Regions from separate parts of the Psychrobacillus sp. 05T411 genome, predicted to be linked through region 3. Evidence: riboswitches for the same ligand, from Rfam matches in the RefSeq annotation. Region 3 holds a riboswitch; each other region holds the start of a gene.
What was found. Region 3 has a riboswitch for lysine ahead of AC1DFT_RS01590 (Na+/H+ antiporter NhaC family protein). Riboswitches for the same ligand answer to the same signal wherever they lie in the genome.

Region 1: linked by a shared signal. The riboswitch ahead of AC1DFT_RS07195 (aspartate kinase) and the one ahead of AC1DFT_RS01590 (Na+/H+ antiporter NhaC family protein) in region 3 are both predicted to bind lysine.
Region 2: linked by a shared signal. The riboswitch ahead of AC1DFT_RS18920 (transporter substrate-binding domain-containing protein) and the one ahead of AC1DFT_RS01590 (Na+/H+ antiporter NhaC family protein) in region 3 are both predicted to bind lysine.

What each region holds. Positions count from the first base shown of each region.
Region 1 is NZ_JBFTLO010000007.1:66,981-72,210, reverse strand. It holds gene AC1DFT_RS07205 (succinate dehydrogenase cytochrome b558 subunit) at 1-137, opposite strand, end outside; gene AC1DFT_RS07200 (YslB family protein) at 427-840, shown strand; gene AC1DFT_RS07195 (aspartate kinase) at 1,180-2,400, opposite strand; lysine riboswitch at 2,493-2,672, opposite strand; gene uvrC (excinuclease ABC subunit UvrC) at 2,730-4,505, opposite strand; gene trxA (thioredoxin) at 4,557-4,871, opposite strand; gene AC1DFT_RS07180 (electron transfer flavoprotein subunit alpha/FixB family protein) at 5,112-5,230, opposite strand, start outside.
Region 2 is NZ_JBFTLO010000038.1:14,448-19,677, reverse strand. It holds gene AC1DFT_RS18930 (bifunctional metallophosphatase/5'-nucleotidase) at 1-48, opposite strand, end outside; gene AC1DFT_RS18925 (purine-cytosine permease family protein) at 450-1,850, opposite strand; lysine riboswitch at 2,130-2,314, shown strand; gene AC1DFT_RS18920 (transporter substrate-binding domain-containing protein) at 2,442-3,281, shown strand; gene AC1DFT_RS18915 (amino acid ABC transporter permease) at 3,525-4,277, shown strand; gene AC1DFT_RS18910 (amino acid ABC transporter ATP-binding protein) at 4,296-5,030, shown strand.
Region 3 is NZ_JBFTLO010000002.1:7,251-12,480, reverse strand. It holds gene AC1DFT_RS01610 (DUF72 domain-containing protein) at 1-99, shown strand, start outside; gene AC1DFT_RS01605 (sulfite exporter TauE/SafE family protein) at 99-917, shown strand; gene AC1DFT_RS01600 (bifunctional metallophosphatase/5'-nucleotidase) at 936-2,303, shown strand; gene yunB (sporulation protein YunB) at 2,343-3,119, shown strand; lysine riboswitch at 3,167-3,351, shown strand; gene AC1DFT_RS01590 (Na+/H+ antiporter NhaC family protein) at 3,441-5,012, shown strand; gene lipA (lipoyl synthase) at 5,128-5,230, shown strand, end outside.

The sequences.
Region 1 (5,230 bases), on a different contig from region 3:
GATGCTTTATTAAAAGCTTCTTCTCCTCTAGTAGCAAAATGGTTTACTACTAAATGTTGCGCCACAAATAATCCAACAGGAATTATACCTAATAAAGAATGTAAGCGGCGCCAATAAAATTCGCGATCTTTCGACAAAACAGTTACCCCCCTCAAATTTACATTTACTCGATATGAAAACTATTCTAATAGAATACTTTTCATAACTTGTTCACATCATCATGTTACGAATTTATGACATATCCATTGTACTCTCATCATTTTAGAGCGTCAAGGTATCTTTAGACTTTTCAATAATCTTCTAGATGCATATTTAAATAATGATTCGATTATTTTTTCACAAACTATTCCATTACCACCAAGAAATAATTTATGCTAAAATAGACAAGGACAAATGATATTTATTTTTTGAAAGAAGGGTTGCTACTTGAATGATAAGGAACATTCACATGTAACTTCCTTTGGATATGAATTACTTAGAGACCACGTGCTTGCTTCTATTCTCGGAAAACATGAAAAAGATATTTTATATTGGGCTGGAAAAGACCTTGCTCGCAAGTTTCCTCTTTACTCGATGGATGAAGCCATCACTTTCTTTCAAGAAGCGGGTTGGGGAACGCTTGCATTAAATAAAACAACGAAAGATTCTGCGTTTTATATCTTACATACGTACAATTTACCGAAAAGCGGAAAAATGAGAAGCCACCGATTAGAAGCAGGCTTTTTAGCGGAGCAACAACAGAAAATCGGCGGTTATTTAACAGAATGTTATGATGAAGAGCCAGATAAAAATGGATTTGTGTCATTACAGGTAAAATGGGATGTACGAGATACAAAATAAGCATTGACCGGCCGCTAAAGCCAGTCAATGCTTTTTCTTTTAAGTTCAGCAGATAGGAGAATGCATCCTAATCATCGCCGTCTCAATCCGAGTAAACTTGCTATTTTATGAAACGGTTGCTTTCATTGGCGATTTGGGTGCTCTCGTATAGATCTGGTTGCTTTCGCGTTGATTTAGTTGCTTTACGAATAGAACTGGTTGCTTTCAATGCTGGATTAGTCGCCCTTAGCCATTTATTGGATTTATTGCGTTTGCGCAAGACGCATTGTCCCTATTCCGCGCAATACAAACAAGGGACGTAACAAAGTTACGTCCCTTGAGATTGGTATTTTTGTTCAGTTATTGCTTTATAGCCAAGTCGAATTCATCATGCAGCGCATTGGCGGCTGGAATCATGTCAGCTTGAGGAATAACAACTGAAACTTTTATTTCCGATGTACTTACCATTTTTACCGGAATATTCTCTTTACTTAATCGATCAAACATTTGCGCGGCAACCCCCGGATTGGAAACCATACCTGAACCAACGATAGAAACTTTCGCTAACCCTACCTCGAAGTCAGCAAATGTAAAACCGAGTGTTTTTTTATGCGTTTCTAACACTGTAATAGCTTCCGCTAACGATTCCTTTTTAATAGAGAACGAAACGGCAGGTCTTACGCCATCTACAATAGATTGCACAATAATATCTACATTAATATGATTTTCTGCTAGTGTCGTAAAAATCGATGCCAATGATCCATTAAACGGGACATCATATTCAATCGTTAGACGCACAATATCTGATTCAAACGCTACCCCACGAACTACTAAATTATTTTCCACATCTACTTCCTCCTTTAAAATTGTTCCTTCACTTTCTTCATAGCTTGACCGCACTCTGAGTGGAATTTTATAATTTTTTGCAAATTCTACTGCTCGAGGATGTAGTATTCCAGCACCTAGATTAGCTAGCTCAAGCATTTCGTCATATTCCAACTGTTCTAGTTTTCGGGCATTCGTAACGTATCTTGGATCAGATGTAAATACTCCCTCTACATCTGTATAAATATCACAAATTTCCGCTTCAATAGCTACTGCAATTGCTACTGCGGTCGTATCTGACCCACCTCTTCCAAGAGTAGTGATTTCATTATCTTCGGAAACCCCTTGAAAGCCAGCGACAATGACGATTTTATCTTCATTTAATAAGTTATTTATTTTAGAGCCATCCATTCTTTCCACTCTTGCATTTTTATGTACATTATTTGTTATTAAACCTGCTTGCCAACCCGTGAGTGAAACTGCATTTAATCCAAGTGCATTTAACTGAATAGCTAGTAATGCCATCGTCACTTGTTCTCCGGTTGAAAGGAGCATGTCCATTTCGCGTTTGGATGGACTTTCTGTTATTTCATTTGCTAAATTCACCAGTTCATCTGTAGACTTTCCCATTGCTGATACAACAACTACAATATCATGTCCCTTTTCTTTTTCTTTACTTATTCTTTTTGCTACACTTGCGATTTTTTCTGTAGTCGCTACAGAAGTACCGCCAAACTTCATCACAATTTTACTCATGCATATCTGCTCCCTTGTTTATCTGTCAGGATAAAAAAATGCTTTTCACATATTGTGAAAAGCATTGTCTCATACACGGTCAATTAATGTCCATGTGAGATAGCCCTCCAGAATACTGAATTCTGACAATTCTACATTTATTCAATGCAGAACCAACCTAGAATAGGAAAAGCTATTCTACGTTTCGGCGAATGACCCTTTCCATTAGCGATAATCGGATCTTTTCACCCTGTCGCTAAGTACTCTTGTCAGTTCGCACCTCTATCTTCACTTTGAAATAGTGAATATTAAATTGTATCAACCATACCACAAGAATATTCAGAAGACAATCACTTTTTCTGAAAATGCTCCACCATCGTTTCAGCAAGTTTACTAGAAAGCCCGGCTTCTATAAATTCTTCCTTTGTCGCGATTTGCATTTTCTTGATAGATCCGAAATGTTTTAATAAGGTTTTTTTCCGTTTAGGGCCAATTCCTTCGATTCCATCCAAGGAAGAAGCAATCGTATGTTTTCCTCTTTGTTGACGATGGAATGTAATAGCGAATCGATGCACTTCATCTTGAATACGTTGCAATAAATAAAATGCTTCGCTTGTTCGCTTCATCGGAATAATATCAATTGGATTTCCGTATAAAAGTTGAGATGTTTGATGCTTCCCATCTTTTGCAAGACCAGCAATCGGTATTTCTAATCCTAACTCGTCTTCCAAAATTTCTCGAGCCGCTTCTATTTGTCCTTTTCCTCCATCAATGATAATTAAATCGGGCAAAGGTAAACTTTCTTTTAATACTCGTGTGTATCTTCTGCGAATGACTTCTCGCATTGCACCGTAATCATCGTGTTTTGCAGCGGTTTTCGTCTTGTATTTTCGATAATCCTTTTTATATGCTTTTCCATCCACAAATACAACCATCGCTGAAACGGCGTCGGTACCATGAATATGGGAATTATCAAAAGCCTCCATTCGATTTGGAGTTGCAATCCCTATTAAATCACCTAATTCCTCCACTGCCCCTATCGTCCGCTCTTCTTGTCGTTCGATCAAATGAAACTTCTCACTTAAAGCAAGCACAGCATTTTTCTCGGCAAGCTTAACTAAGTTTTTTTTCAATCCTTTTTGAGGAATGGTCACTTTCATTTCTAACAATTCAGAAGCTAAGTGGATGTCCGTATTATTAGGTACGTACACTTCTTTAGGTTTAATATGTTCCGGTTTTGCATAAAACTGACCTAGAAATGTTAAAAACTCTTCTTCCGGATCACGATAAAGAGGAAAAAGAGAAACATCCCTTTCGATTAGTTTTCCTTGTCGGATAAAAAATACTTGGACACACATCCAGCCTTTATCCACGGTATAACCAAAAATATCCTGACTGGTAAAATCGTTTGTTGTAATTTTTTGTTTTTCCATGACCATTTCAATATTGGAAATTTGATCTCTATATTCTTTTGCCCGTTCAAATTCTAGATTTTCTGCTGCTTCATTCATCTTTTCCATTAGTTCTTTTTTTACATGTGTATAGCCGCCGTTTAAAAAGCTCGTAATTTCATCCGTCATCTTTTTATAAGTGGAATCCTCTATTTCCTTTACGCAAGGAGCTAGGCATTGCCCTAAGTGATAATATAAGCAAACACGGTCGGGTAATTTCGCACACTTTCTTAGTGGGTATATACGATCTAATAGTTTTTTGGTTTCATTTGCAGCATGTGCATTTGGATAAGGACCAAAATATTTTCCTTTGTCTTTTTTCACTTGTCTTGTAATGATTAATTTCGGATTTTTTTCCGCTGTTATTTTAATGTATGGATACGTTTTATCGTCTTTTAGCATGATATTGTATTTTGGATCATGCTTTTTAATAAGATGAAGCTCTAGGATAAGTGCTTCTAACTCTGACGATGTGACGATATATTCAAAATCGACTATTTCTTGTACTAATCTTTGCGTTTTCCCATCATGCGATCCAGTAAAATAAGAACGTACACGATTTTTTAATATTTTCGCTTTGCCGACATAAATAATGGTTCCTTGCCGATCTTTCATCAAATAACATCCAGGATCATCTGGTAAAATGGCACATTTTTGTTGTATCAAATCATTCATTTCATCACCCGTTTAAAAAAGCCGGGCACCTTTAGAGGACCCGGCTTTATATTATGCGTTTTTTTCTACAAATTGAACTAATGCTTCTTTTGGTTGGAAACCAACTGCTTTGTCCACTGGTTGACCATCCTTAAACAATACTAATGTTGGGATTGACATAATACCAAATTGACTAGCAGTTGCTTGGTTTTCATCCACGTCGACTTTTACGATTTTTACTTTATCGCTCATTTCAGCGTCCATTTCTTCTAATACAGGAGCAATCATTTTACAAGGACCACACCATGTTGCCCAAAAATCTACTAATACTAATCCTTCCTCAATTTCTTGTGAGAAAGTCTGATCTGTTCCATGAACTATTGCCATTAAAAATTCCTCCTTTGGTTAACTCTAAATAGATTATAGCAGACTCATATTGCTACATCTACATATTAGCTTACACGAAAAGCGCAAGCGCCTATTCTGCCCCGACAGGCAAATGAGGAAAAGCGAGGAGGCAGCTCCTCAGCCACCACAGCTTTTTCACATTTGACCCCGAGAGGCAAGGCGCTGGAGCTAGATCTATAAAGTAAAAAACTCGGCTCTAACAAAAGAGCCGAGTTGCTTTTAAGCATTTACTTTCAACTGTTTAAATTCTTCCGTAAGCATTGGGATAACTTCGAATAAATCGCCAACAATACCGTAATCTGCCACTTTGAAAATATTTGCTTCTGGATCTTTGTTGA
Region 2 (5,230 bases), on a different contig from region 3:
GACACTACCGTGAATATCGCTTGTTTGTAGTATTGTTATTGTTTTCATCTATCATTTCGCCACTTTCTATTAGGTTTTTCATTCATCATAACAAAACATTGGTGGAAATTTGCTCGCTTTACAAAAAATTTACAGTTTAAATCTCGGTAGAAGTTATCTGAAGAATTAAAAGTAAAAAGAGTAGCCAGCCTTTCTCAGGCTAAATAGCTACTCTTGTTTTTATATATGGGGAAAAGATACTGAAGTATATAGGATGGAGGTAGTATGAATGAAAAACCAATCAAATGATCAGCGTACTATAAACACAACTTCGAAAAAAGAAGTGTGCATATAGCGTGAAACGAATCAAATGCCTCGTCAAAAAGGCAATACGGAAATCAGTAGATAAAATGAATGGTGGGCTGATCGATTGGTTAATAGCTGTTAAAGAGGCAATCAATTTTTACCTATTAAGCAATATAATCTTCTTTAGGAATGTCGGTAGGGGTACCTTTGCTATAATACTTTCCTTTAGTAGAAATTGCTAGAATAATTGTAAGTATAGCTGCTAAAATCGCTGCGAAAAATGCCGCGGTACTTTGCAAAAATGATCCCATATATCCTAATGCGGCTATTGTTCCTAATCCACTAGAGATGATTAAAGAAACTACTCCAACAGGATTCCATTTATATAAAAACTCGTGTCGAGCTTCATAATAACGAGGTCCGATTTTTAGAAGCTTTTTCACAATCATAGCATCGGTAACTAATATAGCTGCCCAAGCAAGTAAAAAGACTCCTTGGAACGTCATTGCGGTATCTAGATGATCTACAATACCACCAAGCATTAAGACAATCGCACATATTCCTGAGACGACTACCCAAAAGCGTCTACCTGGTGTAAATTTAAAAATATTCTCAAAGAAATTAGAAAGTGATAAAGAACTACTATATATATTTGTAACGTTTATTCGTAGTTGCGTTAACATCGTGAATAATGCACCGCCAATACCTAACAGTAGAACAATATAAACTCCCGGATTTGGTTCACCTAAACGAACACCGAACCATATACCAAGTCCGCCCATTACACCAAAACAGAAAATTTGGGGAATAAACCCAATAGCGAAAGAGCCTAATTTGATATCTTTTGGCTTAAGAAAACGTGCGTAGTCCGAAGATAATAAAGCTGTAAGACCCATTATTCCATGATGCATACCAATACAAAGCAGTAAAGCTTGTCCACCCATTTGAACGCCTTCTGGCATATATGTCCAAAAAGCTCCTTCATAAACGGAAGGTTTGTAGAATGACATAATAATGGCAGCAACTAAAAAAATACCGAAAATCGGCAGAGACCACTTTTGTAATTTATCGAGCTGTTTGATTCCAAACCAATTTAATGGAATGACTATTGATCCGAAGAAAATGATTAGCACCCATTCTGGTAGGGCGGGGAAGAAGGTGTGAATTGCGGAAACTAGAATTAGTCCTTCAAATGCACAATACATGATGAAGTTTGTTGCATAAATGAATGAGGTTAACGATGCACCTATGTAACCAAAACCTCCACCTCTAGACAATAGATTGACGTTCATACCGGATTTTGCTGAAAGATAAGCAATGAATGTTCCGAGTATACCAGCAACGATTATCGCGTATATGGAGGATATGATGGCATTAATGGCTCCGAATTGGAGTGCCATAACGCTTCCCATTTGAAAATAAAAAATTGCCGTTGCGATACCAAATGTGATGTTAGTAATACTAAACCAACCCATTTTTCTCTGATCTCTTGGCACTCTGTCTAGTGAATAATCATCTTTCATTTCTTCTGACACTTTGTGATCTGCGACTTGGACAGATCCCATAATATCAACTCCCTTTTTATGAAAATTTAACTTCCATTTTGTGTATAGAGATTCGTTCACCAATTCATCCGTTCTACATTATACCAGAAACAGCAAGGTTTTATCAAATACAGTGCTCAAAGAGATGTTGTTTTTAGTAAAAAATTTCCTATCCACATGTATTAAAACACTTTTCTCAAAGTTAAATTTTGGATGACTGATATTAAGGGGAGACCGGTTGACACATGGTATATGTTGTTGTAGACTATGAACAATAATTAAATACAACCTCACTTAAATAAGTGGGGTAGAGGCGCGATATTTATTAGTCCTTAGTGGAGTTTGAGAAGCAATGATGCTAGGGAGAAGGAAATGTCGCCGAAGTTTGTAAATATTTCTCCATATTACATGCTGGGTCTGCAGTGAATAATTGCAGGACTGTCCACTTTAAATGTACCGGTTTATCGTGGTGTGCTATCTCATTTGGGTAAAGTAGAGGATTTAGGGCAACTATACAAATTGCGACCTGAGTTCGTCTCAGGTCTATTTTTATAGATTGTCCTTTTTTATTGTTTATAAACATAGACTGAAAATAAAAGGGGAGAAATACACATGAAAAACAAATTATTATTGTTCACAATGTTCGTTTCAATATTGTTACTTTTAGCTGCATGTGGGACGGATAATACAGAAAAAACAGGATCGTCTTCACAAGAAACTGATACATTTACAGTTGGCTTGGAAGCTGGCTACCCACCGTTTAACTGGACTCAATTAGATGATTCTAACGGAGGAGTAAAAATCTCCGGAAATGCAGAATACGCTGGTGGATACGATGTAGAAATCGCTAAAAAGATTGCAGAAGGTTTAGGGAAAGAGTTAGTAGTCGTAAAAACAGAGTGGGATGGATTAGTTCCATCATTACAATCAGATAAAATAGATGCAATTGTTGCTGGTATGTCACCAACAACAGAACGCAAAGAGTCAATCGATTTCTCTGATAATTATTACACATCGAATTTTGTTATGATCGTTAAAAAAGGTGGACCATATGAAAATGCTACATCTATTCAAGATTTTAGTGGAGCGAAAATCACTGGTCAGTTGAATACTTCTCACTATGGTGTAATCGATCAAATCGAAGGTGTTCAAAAACAACCAGCTTCTGATAACTTCTCTGCAATGCGTGTAGCTTTGGAGTCAGGTGTGATTGACGGATATGTATCGGAGCGTCCGGAAGGAATTAGTGCTTCCGCTGCAAATGAAAACTTTGCAATGGTTGAATTTACCGATGGATTTGTTGCAGATGAAGAAGAGACAGCGGTAGCGGTAGGTCTTAAAAAAGGTAGCGAATTAACAGAACAGATAAATGAAATATTGGCGAAAATTTCGGAAGAAGAACGTCAAGAAATTATGGACAAAGCAATTCAAAATCAACCAGCTGCTGAATAATGAAGGCAAGCGAACCGGCTGCTACTTATTGCAGTCGGTTTTTAACTTGAATCAGCAGATAATAATGGCTGATTAGCGGAACTCTGGCTAAGTTCGCCGCCTCCTGCGGCAACGCCTGAGTGACCAACATCCTGTTGGCCTAAGCCTCCGGCGGATGTCACAGATTTTGAATTGCACTAGTGCAATTCAAAATCTGGACGCAATTGCACCGAGGTGTAATTGATTAATTAAAGGAGTGAAAGTATGAGTATTGAGTGGATTATATCAATGGTAATTGATAATTGGCCACTGTTTCTTCGCGGGGCAGGTATGACACTCTTAATCTCCATAATTGGTACTATTGTTGGTGCAATTATCGGTTTATTAGCAGGTGTTATTCGCACAATACCGACACCTGAAAGAAAAGTAAAAAGAGTTTTATTAAAAATAGTGAATATTATTCTATCGATTTATATAGAGTTTTTCCGTGGAACGCCAATGATCGTACAAGCCATGGTTATATTCTATGGTTCTGCAATGGCGTTTGGAGTAGATATGGACAGAACTGCAGCAGCTATCTTTATCGTATCGATTAATACAGGTGCTTATATGGCAGAGATTGTTCGAGGTGGAGTTATTTCTATCGATAAAGGACAATTTGAATCTGCACAAGCGGTTGGTATGAATCATATACAAACGATGCTTCATGTTGTATTACCACAAGTAGTTCGCAATATTTTACCTGCGACAGGTAACCAATTTATCATTAATATTAAAGATACTTCTGTATTAAATGTAATAGGAGTAACGGAACTATACTTCCAAACAAAAACAGTTGCGGGAATCAGTTTCAAATACTTTGAACCGTTTTTCGTTGCGTGTGTATTGTACTTTGTGATGACATATACAGTAACATTAATACTACGTTACTTCGAAAGAAAACTAGACGGTCCAGAAAATTACAGTATGATTGGGCAACCAGCACAAGTAACCGTGACAAACACGAAAGAAAGCTAAGAAGAAGGAGGAGCAGCAATGGAAAAAGTAATTGATATACAACATTTAAGCAAATCCTTTGGAGCACGTGAAGTACTAAAAGACATCGATTTCTCTGTGAACAAAGGGGAAGTGGTGAGTATAATCGGTTCATCTGGATCCGGTAAATCCACCCTTCTTCGTTGCATAAATCTGTTGGAAAAACCAAGTGGTGGTCAAATTATTTACAACGGTGAAAATATTTTAGACGACAAACATGATATTCATGCTTACCGCACAAAGCTAGGGATGGTTTTCCAACAGTTTAACTTGTTTAATAACCATAATGTATTAAGCAATTGTGTTGTTGGACAAGTAAAAGTGTTAAAACGTTCGAAAGAAGAAGCAGAAAAAATAGCGATGAAATACTTAAAAGTCGTTGGTATGGATCAATACGTAAATGCAAAAGCAAACCAGCTATCTGGGGGTCAAAAGCAACGTGTGGCAATCGCTCGTGCACTGTCAATGGAACCAGACGTGATGTTATTTGATGAACCAACGTCCGCTTTGGATCCTGAAATGGTAGGGGAAGTTCTGAAAGTCATGAAGGAGCTTGCTGAATCAGGTCTTACGATGTTAATCGTTACACATGAAATGGAATTTGCAAAAGAAGTTTCGGATCGTGTTGTGTTTATGGATAAAGGGGTTATTGCAGAAGAAGGTAGCCCAGAGCAAATTTTCAATAATCCTACTCAAGAACGCACGAGAGAGTTTTTAAAACGTACATTAAAATAACAAAGGACATCCATTTATGTTGAAATGTAAATGGATGTCTTTTTAATAAAGAAAATAGCTGTTAGTAATAAGTTGGCCATTGAAAATAATAGATTTACTTCTTGGATATTGAAATTTACCCCAATCTACTTCATTATTAATAATAGACAGTCTTTTGTGATGCATTTGTGCAAAAGAAATATGCTCAACGAAGGAAGAAA
Region 3 (5,230 bases):
CATGCAGCGAAAAATGCGAAAGCTTTCCAACAGTTGCTTCATATTGAATTTGAAGGACTTGCTCCGAAACAATTAGACTTATTTGAAGGTGGGATATAATGGAGTGGATATTATTAGTAATCGCTGGGCTGTTCTCTGGAATAGTTGGGGCGTTAGTAGGTTTAGGTGGAGGGGTTATTTTAGTTCCAGCAGTGTTGTTTTTTGGGACGACACTTGCATTAATTCCTAATATTACTCCACAGAGTGTTGTGGGACTTTCTGTTATTATGATGATTTTTACGGGTCTTTCTTCTACGCTTTCGTATATGAAAACGAAGACAGTGGATTTTAGAAGTGGGTTTATTTTTTTCATCGGAAGTATTCCTGGGACAATTCTCGGGGCATGGGTGAATAAGGGGCTAGATTTACCTTCTTTTAACTTATATTTTGGTATTTTACTAATTGTTTTATCGACACTTTTATTAGTCCGGGATCGTTTAAAACCGGTGAGATGGTTTGTGGAAAATGGGAAGAAGCGAACTTTTCAAGATAAGACAGATACCTATGTGTATGGGTATCCCATTTGGTTTGCCTTGCTGTTAACATTTGGAGTTGGCTTTGCTTCCGGTCTGTTTGGTATCGGTGGAGGATCGATTATTGTACCAGCCATGATCTTGTTATTCTTGTTTCCCCCGCATGTTGCGGTTGGAACATCGATGTTCATGGTGTTCTTATCGGCGATTGTCAATTCAATCACGCATGTATCCCTTGGGAATGTACCTTGGCTTTATACGATTCCGGTAATTCCTGCAGCGTATATTGGTGCAAAAGTCGGTGCAAAATTAAATAAAAAATTAAATTCCGATACACTTGTTTTTGTACTAAGAATTGTGCTGTTATTATTAGGTATACGCTCCATTATTGATGGGCTATTTTAAAAAAGAGGAGTAGGGAAGATGAGAGAGACAATTCATATTTATCATACGAATGATATACATAGTCATTTAGAGAATTGGCCGACTATTCATCAGTTTCTCTTAAAGCGCCAAAGCAGCCATGGACCGAGTGATGCCTATTTAACATTGGACATTGGAGATCATATAGACAGGTCTAATGTGTTTACAGAAGGGACGCTTGGAAAAGGTAATGTCCAATTACTGAATGATGCCAGATATGATTATGTCACCATTGGAAACAATGAAGGAATTACACTTAGCCATGGGGATTTAGATACTTTATATCAAGCTGCCAACTTTGAAGTGATTGTGTCCAATTTTACGGATTTAAGCGGGAATATCCCTTCTTGGGTGCTACCTTATAAAATTCATGTTACACCGACTGGAATACGAATTGGCATTGTAGCTGCGACTGCTGATTTTGGATTGTATTATGAACAATTAGGATGGCATATTCAACAGCCGATTGACCGTTTGAAAGAAGTTTGTAAGGTAATAGAAAAAGACGTCGATGTGCTTATTTGTTTATCTCATTTAGGGATGTCACAAGACGAAATCATGACGGAGAAGATACCAGAAATTGATCTAATTTTAGGTTCGCATACGCATCATTTCTTTGAGGAAGGTAAAGTGATTGGAAATACTTTACAAGGTGCTGCAGGTAAGTATGGTGCATACGTAGGTCAAGTAACAATCGATTACGATCATGAATCGAAAAGAATTTTATCGAAGCGAGCGATATTACATGCTATACATACACTAGCTAAACCAAAAGATGCAGATTTGCAACTGAAAAAATGGGAAGCAATTGGAAATGTGGAGCTTGCTGAAACTGTTTTTTACAATGATAGTATTTTGCAGAAAGAATGGTTTGGCCCTTCAAATATGTCTCAATTTTTCGGTAATGCATTGCTGGCATTTACGAAAGCGGATTGTGCCATGTTTCCTGCTGGTATATTTTTGACGGACTTACCAAAAGGGCGGATTACTGCAAGCGACTTGCACAGCTGTTTACCTCATCCCATTAATCCGTGTGTCGTCACGTTAACAGGTGCAGAATTGTTAGAAATTGTGGAGCAATCTAAAAATGAAAAATGGCCAGATTTGGAAGTTAAGGGACTTGGGTTTAGGGGCAAATACTTGGGAGCAATTCTTTTTGAGCAGCTCGTAGAGGATGAGCAAGGGGATATATTTATAGGTGGAGAAGCGCTCGAACTAAAAAAGGTGTATACACTTGCTACGCTAGATATGTTTACATTTGGTTATTTTTTCCCTTCGTTCAAATTTGCTACGAAGGAATATTTTATGCCGGAGTTAATAAGGGATGTAGTGAAGTGGTACGGCAATCAGTTATTAAGTCAAGCATAATATTCCCGCTTATTACATAGTAGTAATAAGGGGGATTTTTTGCTATTCTATCGAAAAAAAAAGCGTTTGCCTATTTTTACTGCTCAGCGGAAACTAGCTATTTTATTAGGGCTTTTCATCTTATCCGTCGCTGGTGTATTTTATTTTGTTAATAAACAGTTGACGCCAACGTATCTAGATTATGCGGAAGTCCAAACAGATAAAATCGCATCGATGGTGATTAGTAAGGCGATCACTTCAAGAACTGCCAACGTTTTAGATGTTAACGATATTATCGAGGAAGTACCTTCTACGAATGGTAGTACGAATATGGTGACGACAAAATTTAATACAGAAATCATTAATCGTGTTTTATCTGACACGAACAGTTTGGTGCAAGCACATTTAGAGCAAGCAGAAAAAGGGAATTTGTCGAGCTTGCCGTATTTGGATGATATCGAATACGATAAGCAAACGATGGAGGATCAAGGAGGAGTTGTGTTTTTTGTACCGATGGGGCAGGCAACGAATATTCCGCTGATCGGTAACTTGGGTCCTAAAATTCCGATTCGATTTCATGTGATCGGGAATGTGCAGTCGACAGTTGTACCGACTATAACGGAATTTGGCATTAATAATGCTTACGTAGAAGTAAGTATTCATATTAAAGTGAATGTCCAAATCATTGTTCCACTTGCTAGTAAATTAAGTGTGGTAGAACAAAACATTCCTGTTGCGATGGGATTGGTGCAAGGGCAAGTGCCTCATATTTATACTGGAGGAGATGGGTCTTCTGCTCCGTCCGTAGAGGTGCCGATTCCATTGCCTGAAAAATAAAAAATCCAGGATAAATAGAATAAACTGTTACAATAAAGAAAATGAATATAATAGGTAGAGGCTGCAGGGCTTAATAGTACTATACAGGAAGTTGACGCTTATGATCGTATGGGAAAGGAAGTTTTGCCGAAGCTAGATATGGTTCGTCAAACGATATTTAGTTGGGGTTATTTTGAAAAAGAATAATACTGTCATTTATAGGGGATAATATAAATGGGGAGCTACGAAGCGAAAACAACCATAATGCTTAAATTCAATAGTTAAAGCCAACCTATGTAAATGTATAGGTTGGCTTTTTATATTCTTGAGGAGGAATAGAAGTTGGAAAATACGATTTTTTCTTTATTGCCGCCATTATTAGCAATTATTATGGTGCTTGCAACAAAAAGAGTACTCTTATCATTAGGTGTAGGAATTATTTCGGCGGCCTTGCTTGTGGAAAGTTTTGCCCCGGTAAATTCCTTATTACTTTTATGGGAGTCATTTAAATCTTCTTTTTGGGATGAAGGGGTAAATGCTTATAATATTTATATATTACTCTTTATTTTATTACTCGGTGTTGTTACAGCGTTTGTGAGTTTATCTGGAGGAAGTACAGCATTTGCAGCATGGGCCATTAAAAAGATTCAAACTCGACGAGGCTCTAAATTATTAACTGCGTTTTTAGGAATGCTCATATTTGTAGATGATTATTTTAATGCATTAGCAGTTGGTCAGATTGCCAGACCTATTACGGATTCGCATCGTGTCTCACGGGCAAAGCTTGCTTATTTTATCGATTCTACTTCTGCGCCGATTTGTGTTGTGTCACCAGTTTCTAGTTGGGGAGCGTTTTTAATCAGTCAGCTTGGTGTTATTTTTGCAACGCATGCAGTAACAGCTTATACGCCACTGGAAGCATTTGTATTAATGGCCCCGATGAATTTTTATGTGATTGCGACCTTGGCTATTGTGTTTTTCATAGCTTGGACAGACTTTGATTTATTAGAAATGAAAAAACATGAGAAAAGAGCGCTAGAAACGGGAGAACTTTTCGATCCGGCCAAACCAAATCCAGGAAATCTGCAGGGAAATTTCCCGGAAAATAATTATGGAAAAGTCGTAGATTTAGTGTTGCCGATTGTTTCGTTAATAGTCGTGACTCTATTTGCAATGTTTTGGACTGGCTATAAAATTTCAGGTTATAATCTGAATTTATTTGTTATCTTTGAAAATACAGACGTTCCATTTTCACTGTTTGTTGGTGGTCTGACAGCGACGATTTTAGCCATTGCACTATATGTGCGACAATTTAAAACGAATCCAGAAGCAAGCATTAGCTACGTGTGGAAAGCATTCGTTACAGGAGTTCGTTCTATGCTTCCTGCTGTATTAATTTTAATTTTTGCATGGTCTTTATCTTACTTGATCAATGCCTTGGAAACGGGGGCATTTTTAGCTAAACTAGTTATGGACAATAATATTCCTGTGGGCGTCATTCCAGCCTTGCTATTTGTATTAACAGCATTTATGGCATTTGCGACTGGGTCGTCATGGGGATCATTCGGAATTTTATTGCCAATTGGAGCTAGTATTATTATGGCGATAGAACCAGCATTATTATTACCAGTCCTTGCAGCGGTTTTAGCAGGTGCTGTTTTTGGAGATCATTGTTCACCTATTTCAGATACGACGATTATGTCTGCAACTGGAGCAGGGGTCAATGTCATTGATCATGTCATAACGCAATTACCTTATGCGATTATTAGTGCCATTATTGCGGCAATCGGTTATTTAGCTTTAGGTTTAACAGGTTCGGTAGTAGTAGGAATGCTAACTGTGGTGGCTATTATTATAGGTTTATTCATCATTTGGAATGCCAAAAGTAAGGGCCAAAAGGAAGCAAATAGTTAAATGTTGAACCCCATTTTTGCTCGGATAAACTGAGTTCAGAAGGTTGTTTGAATTCTAATAATATGGTACATTGACAAAGTAGTGGTTAGTTTATAAAGAATGGGGTCGCTAAAAAATGACATCTTGTAAGCCTACGAAATCAGAGCATCAACGTAAACCAGATTGGTTAAAAATTAAACTAAATACGAATGAAGACTATAAAGGTCTCAAAAAATTAA